DNA from 2 places in the Janthinobacterium sp. 61 genome. Region 1 is predicted to be linked to the other one. Evidence: predicted binding sites of a transcription regulator. Region 1 holds the regulator's gene; the other holds the start of a gene.
The links. Region 1 encodes LexA, which represses DNA repair genes until DNA is damaged. Its sites were predicted from a motif close to ACTGTATNNNNATACAGT; they were not measured.
Positions count from the first base shown of each region.

Region 2: dinB (DNA polymerase IV) is a predicted target of LexA. The motif match lies at 1,687-1,704, and genes of this name have one in related genera.

Region 1 is NZ_PJMQ01000001.1:2,889,585-2,892,866, reverse strand. Features, by position in the region: gene purF (amidophosphoribosyltransferase) at 1-144, shown strand, start outside; gene CLU92_RS13260 (cystathionine gamma-synthase family protein) at 214-1,455, shown strand; gene lexA (transcriptional repressor LexA) at 1,545-2,192, opposite strand; gene rpsF (30S ribosomal protein S6) at 2,468-2,857, shown strand; gene priB (primosomal replication protein N) at 2,878-3,186, shown strand; gene rpsR (30S ribosomal protein S18) at 3,202-3,282, shown strand, end outside.
Region 2 is NZ_PJMQ01000001.1:4,219,298-4,222,579, forward strand. Features, by position in the region: gene CLU92_RS19120 (recombination-associated protein RdgC) at 1-363, opposite strand, end outside; gene dinB (DNA polymerase IV) at 482-1,636, opposite strand; gene CLU92_RS19130 (S9 family peptidase) at 1,810-3,282, shown strand, end outside.

The sequences.
Region 1 (3,282 bases):
TTCGATGGCGTGTATGTGACGGGCGACGTGTCGCAGGAATACCTGGACCGCCTGGAATATGCGCGCCACCATCCGAAGGCGGCAGCGCCGGAAGATACGCCACGTTCCCAGTTGAACCTGAACCTCGCCACCACCGAAGGGTGATGTGGAGCCCGGCTATGGCCGGGCTTTTTTTTATCTGATATTTCTTGCAGCCTTGCGCGCCACTTGATCATGAGCAACAACAAAAACTACGGCTTTACCACCACCATCCTGCATAACGACCGTCGCAAGGGCATCGAGCACGGCTCGCTGCACAAGCCTGTGCATACCTCCGTCGCGTTTGGCTATGGCGATGCACGCCAGCTGGCGTCCGTGTTCCAGGGCAAGGAGCCGGGCTTTCGCTATGGCCGCCAGGGTAACCCGACGGTGTCCGCGCTGGAAGACAAGGTCAACAAGATGGAAGATGGCGTGGCGACCCTGTGCTTCGCGACCGGCATGGGCGCCATTGGCGCCGTGGTGCAATCCTTGCTGCGCGCGGGCGACCATGTGGTGTCGTCGGCTTTTCTGTTTGGTAACACCAACAGCCTGTGGCAAACGGTGACGGGGCAGGGCATCGCCGTGTCCTTCGTCGATGCCACGGACGTGGCCAATGTGGCCGCCGCCATCACGCCGCAAACGCGGATTGTTTTCGTGGAAACCATCGCCAATCCGCGCACGCAGATCGCCGACCTGGCGAAGATCGGCGCGCTGTGCAAGGAGCGTGGCATCCTGTACATCGTCGATAATACGATGACCACGCCCTACCTGTTCCGCCCGAAAGCGGTGGGCGCGGGCCTGGTGGTCAATGCCTTGACGAAATCCATTGGCGGCCACGGCAATGCCCTGGGCGGCAGCTTGACGGACACGGGTGTATTCGACTGGACGCAGTACCCGAACATTTTCGACAATTATAAAAAGGCGGCGCCGGCGCAGTGGGGCATCGCGCAAATCCGCGCCAAGGCCTTGCGCGATTTCGGTGCCTCGCTGGGCCCGGAGGCGGCGCACCATATCGCCGTCGGCGCGGAAACAATGGCCTTGCGCATGGACCGTACCTGCTCGAACGCCCTGGCGCTGGCCACCATGTTGCAAGCGGACCCGCGCGTGGCGGCAGTGCATTACCCAGGCTTGTCCTCGCACCCGCAGCACGCGCTGGCGACGGACTTGTTCCGCAGCTATGGTTCGCTGTTCAGCTTTGAATTAAAAGATGGCATCGATTGCTTCGATTTCCTGAATCGCCTGAATCTGGCGATTCCGGCTAGCAACCTTGGTGACACGCGCACCCTGGTCATTCCCGTCGCCCACACGATCTTCTATGAGATGGGAGCCGAGCGCCGCGCCAGCATGGGCATCGCCGAATCGCTGATCCGCGTTTCCGTCGGGATCGAGGATGAGGCCGATCTGCTGGAAGACTTCCGTGGTGCGCTGGAGGGCTGAGAGCGGTGTTGGTGACTAGGCCATGTACCAGTTTTGAGGCAAACTAAAAACTGGGGTCAGACCCGGCGGGTCTGACCCCAGCACGCAACTTAATGCCAGCTGCGCATCAGTCCCACGGCCAGGCCTTCCAGGGCGAACTCATCTTCCGGCGATACGGTAATCACCTTGAAATCGGGGTTTTCCGGCAGCAGTTCGATGACGGAGCCCGTTTTCTTGTAGCGCTTGACGGTGACTTCGTCGCCGATGCGGGCCACGACGATCTGGCCGTTCTTGGCACTGTCGACCTTTTTGACGGCCAGTAAATCGCCATCCATGATGCCGGCGTCGCGCATGGACCAGCCGCGCACCTTCAGCAGGAAATCAGGCTTGGCCGAGAACAGGGCGGGGTCGACGTTGTAGCTCGCTTCCAGGTTTTCCTGCGCCAGGATGGGCGAACCGGCGGCTACTCGGCCGATCAGGGGCAGCGACATCAGCAGGGCTGCCGGCACTTTCGATGCCAGCGCATCGGCGGCCGCGCTCGCCGCCGCACCGATCAGGCGGATACCGCGCGAGGTGCCGGGCGAAATCTCGATCGCGCCCTTGCGGGCCAGGGCCTGCAAATGTTCTTCGGCCGCATTGGCCGATTTGAAACCCAGTTCATTGGCGATTTCGGCACGGGTTGGGGGAAAGCCCGTGTTTTCAATCGCGTCCTTGATCAGGTTCAGGATTTGTTCTTGTCGTGCTGTCAGCTTGATCATGAGCGGTGGGTGCATACTAAAATGCTGTCTATATGAACAGTCTGTATTTTTGTACAGTATCGTCCACTATGCAAGGGGATTTCCGTCTTTTCGGCGAATTTGGCAAGAAATACTTGTCCACAGGCGGAAAGCACGGTGGCGCACGGGCTTTTCGGGCGCTTGTGGAAGGAATGATTGAAACGTTTGCAAAAGGCGGTTATAATCTTCGGCTGACCTTCCCACACCCGTCTTGACGCCGGGGTGGGCGATTATCAATCCGACCTGAAGGAGTTTGCATGCGTCATTATGAAATAGTCTTTATCGTCCATCCGGACCAAAGCGAGCAAGTGCCCGCGATGATCGAACGCTACAAAGCCAGCGTAACCACCCGCGGCGGTTCGGTTCACCGCGTGGAAGATTGGGGCCGCCGTCAAATGGCTTACTCGATCCAAAAGCTGCCTAAAGCACACTACATCTGCCTGAACATCGAATGCGACAACGAGACCCTGGTCGAGTTGGAAACAGCATTCAAATTCAATGATGCCGTGTTGCGTCACCTGACCGTTAAAATGAAGAAAGCTGAAACAGCTCCTTCGCCGATGATGAAATCGGTACAACGCGAAGACGCGGCCAAAAGCCACCGCACCGAAGCACCAGCAGCCGCTCCAGCCGCAGCAGCAGCTTAATTCTTGACCAGGATCGTGCGCTGAACCAGCTACAAGTAACCGCCATCATTGCCGAGCGCGAAATATTGCGCTACACCCCGGCAGGGTTGCCGATTGTGAATGCAGTATTGCAGCACAGTTCGCAGCAGATGGAAGCAGGAATTGCCCGTTTGACCGAGTTTGATGTTGCCGCGCTAGCCGCTGGTGAAATATCAGGCAGGTTCAGCCAGGCAAGCTTGGGCGGGGTCTATCAGTTCACGGGTTTCCTGGCCAGGAAGAGCCGCAACAGCAAGAGTTTGGTGTTTCACATCATTGATTTTAGTGCAGTCACCCCGACTAGCGCATTTTAGATACAGGAGCCTGACATGGCATTCGGTAAAAAGTTCGACAAAAATAAGCTCAAGCTTAAAGAAAAACGCAAACAGCAAAACCCGTTGTTCAAACGC
Region 2 (3,282 bases), 1.3 Mb from region 1:
GCTGCGGATGCTGAAGGCGCGCGGCAGCAATTCGTCGGCCACGCGTTCCTTCAATTCTTTCATGGCTTTCTTGCCAGGCGCAAAGCCTTGTGCTTCTTCCATCTCGGCAGCGCGGGCCTTGGCCACCTGGTTGATGACGGTCGCTGGCAGCAGTTTCTTTTCCGTACCCAGCAAGATCAACATTTGTTTGTTGACAACATGGACCAGACCACCATTCGGGCGTGGCGTATCCCAGCCCTGGCGCATCAGATCCATGCTGGTCGCCGGCGTAAATTTGTTCGAGGACAAGGCCTCTTCCAGTTGTTCTGGCGTATAAGCCCATGGTGCGGGCAGGCGGTAAATCTGAAGATTCTTGAACCACATAGTTTTTGTCTTCCGTTTGTTTCAGTAGTGCCAGGGGAACGCCATTCTACACTTTCGACACGGGAATGCCGTCAAAAGCGCGGACTGGCGCGATGCTTGTAATCCATGGGGAATGCCGCTACAGGGCGGGAAACAGCTCCGCCTGGGCTGGCGCCTGCCGCGTCACGACGGCCGGATCGGACAAGGTCGAGATGCGCACGCCCAGCAGGCGGATTTTCTTTTCAAACGGCACGCGCCGCAAGCAATCGCGGCTGGCGCGCAGGATGGCGGCGGCGTCCGCCGTGGCGCTGGGCAAGGTGATGTCGCGCGTGACAGTGCTGAAATCCTCGAAGCGCAGCTTGATGCCCACCGTGCGCCCCGCCAGCGACTGCTTGTCGAGGTCGCCCGCCACGCGCGTACACAGGCTTTCCAGCTTTTCCGACAGGGTGGCGCGGTCGCGCACCACTTGCAAGTCGCGCTCGAACGTCGTTTCGCGGCTGACGGACTTGGTTTCCCGGCTCGTCTGCACGGGGCGCTCGTCGATGCCCAGCGCCGCCTGGCGCAGCCAGCCCGTGTACAGGTCGCCGAACTGCGTACGCAGCATGGTGAGATCGGCTCGTGCCAGTTCGCCGATGGTAATAATTCCCAAGGCTTCCAGCTTGGCCGTGGCCTTCGGGCCGATGCCGTTGATCTTTTTTGCCGGCAAGGGCCATACGCGTGTTTCGACATCCTCGGGATGCAGGATGGTCAGGCCGTCGGGCTTTTCCAGGTCGGAACAGATTTTTGCCAGCAATTTGTTGGGCGCCAGGCCGACCGAGCACGAGAGGCCCGTCGCTTCGAACACGGCCGTCTTCAGGCGCGCTGCCATGGCGGGCGCCTGCTCGCCATGTTCGGTGAGATCGATATAGATTTCATCGATGCCCACGTTCTGGATGATGGGGCACAGATGGGCCACGGCTTGCTTGAAGCGGGCCGAATACTCGCGGTAGGCCTCGAAATCGGCTGGCAGCAGAATACTATCGGGCGCCAGCCTGGCGGCCTTCATGATGCCCATGGCGGAAAACACGCCGAACGCGCGCGCCGCATAGGTGGAGGTGGTGACGACGCCGCGCCCCACGTAGTCGCGCATGCGCGCAAACTGCCGCGTGCCGTCCTCCTGCAGCACGGGTTGCTGCAGCCGGCCGCCGCCGATGACGACGGCTTCGCCGCGCAGTTCCGGATACTTCAACAGTTCGACGGAGGCAAAGAAGGCATCCATGTCCAGGTGGGCAATCCAGCGGCGGGCTTCAGGCAAGGTAGGAGCAGATGTGGTCAAGGACACCTCGCGGCAGGATGCAGATGAATACTGTAATTATATACAGTATCGCTGGAAATCCCCATGGATGCAAGTTGAAACGCATGCGCACGGCGGTTGCTTTTCTCAATGGCAAGATTACAATCCTGACATAACTATTCAAAGGAGTCGCCTTGTCTATAGCACATCAAGCTTTGCGCCATCTGGCCGTCTGCTCATCCATCGTGCTGTCCACGCTGGCGCCATCCGCGCTCGCCGCCGATGCCGCCGCCATTGCACCTGTCGCCGCCAAGACAGCCTGGCAGGAAACGCGCCACGGCACGGTCGTCACGGACGACTACCGCTGGCTGCAAAAGAAGACCGATCCTGCCGTCATCGACTACCTGAATGCGGAAAACGCCTACACGGCCGCCGTCACGGCCCCGATCCAGCCGCTCGCCGACAAAGTGTATGCGGAAGTCAAAGGCCGCATGCAGGAAGTGGACCTGTCCGTGCCTGCGCGCCAGGGTAACTTTTACTATTACACGCGTACGGAAGCGGGCAAGCAATACCCGCTTCACTGCCGCCGCCCTGTCGGCGCGAATGGCGCCTACGATGCCCAGGCGGCCGAAGAAGTCTTGCTGGACCAGAATCAATTGGCCGAAGGCCACAAATTCTTTGCCGTGCGCGCATTTTCAATCAGCCCGAATGAGCAATTGCTGGCCTACACCACCGACACGACGGGTTTCCGCCAGTACGAGCTGCATATCAAGGATTTGAAGACGGGCAAGTTGCTGCCTGATACCATGCCACGCGTGACATCGCTGGCCTGGGCGGCGGATAACGCCACCCTGATGCTAGCCCAGGAAGACGCCACCACCAAGCGCTCGGACCGCCTGTTCCGCCTGGCTCTGGGCGGCACGCCGCAGCAGGTCTACCACGAGCCAGTGGAGCAATTCGCCATCAATGTGGGCCGCACGCACGACAAACGCTACTTTTTGCTGACCTCGGGCAGCACGGATACCAGCGAAGTGCTGCTGTTGCCAACCAACAAGCCGGAAGGCAGTTTCCAGAGCGTGCTCAAGCGTGAAAAGGGCCACCGCTACGGCGTCGAACACCGCGACGGACAACTATACATTCTCACCAACAAGGATGCAAAGAATTTCCGCGTCGTCAGCGCACCGCTGTCTGCGCCGCAGCCGAAGAACTGGAAACCCGTCGTGCCGCACAGCAAGGACGCCGTGATCCAGTCCATCGACGTGTTCCAGGGCTACCTGGTGGTGATGGAAAAGGCCCGCGCCCTGAACCGCGCGCGCATCTATGATTTTGCGCAAAAGAACTGGAAAACCGTGCAGTTCGACGATCCCGTCTACCTGGCCACGGCGGCCGGTACGCCCGAATTTAACGCCACGCAATTTCGCATGTCTTACCAGTCGCCCGTCACGCCACCCACGGTGATTGACGTCAGCATGAAAGATGGCAAGCGCACGGTGCTGAAACAACAGGAAATTGTCGGAGGCTTTGATGGCAGCCGCTACACCACGCAGCGCCTGTGGGTAACAGCGCGCGATGGCGTGCAAGTGCCGCTGTGGATTGTCTACAAGAAAGGCGTCAAGCTCGACGGTTCAGCGCCGCTGCTGCTGTACTCGTATGGCTCGTATGGCATC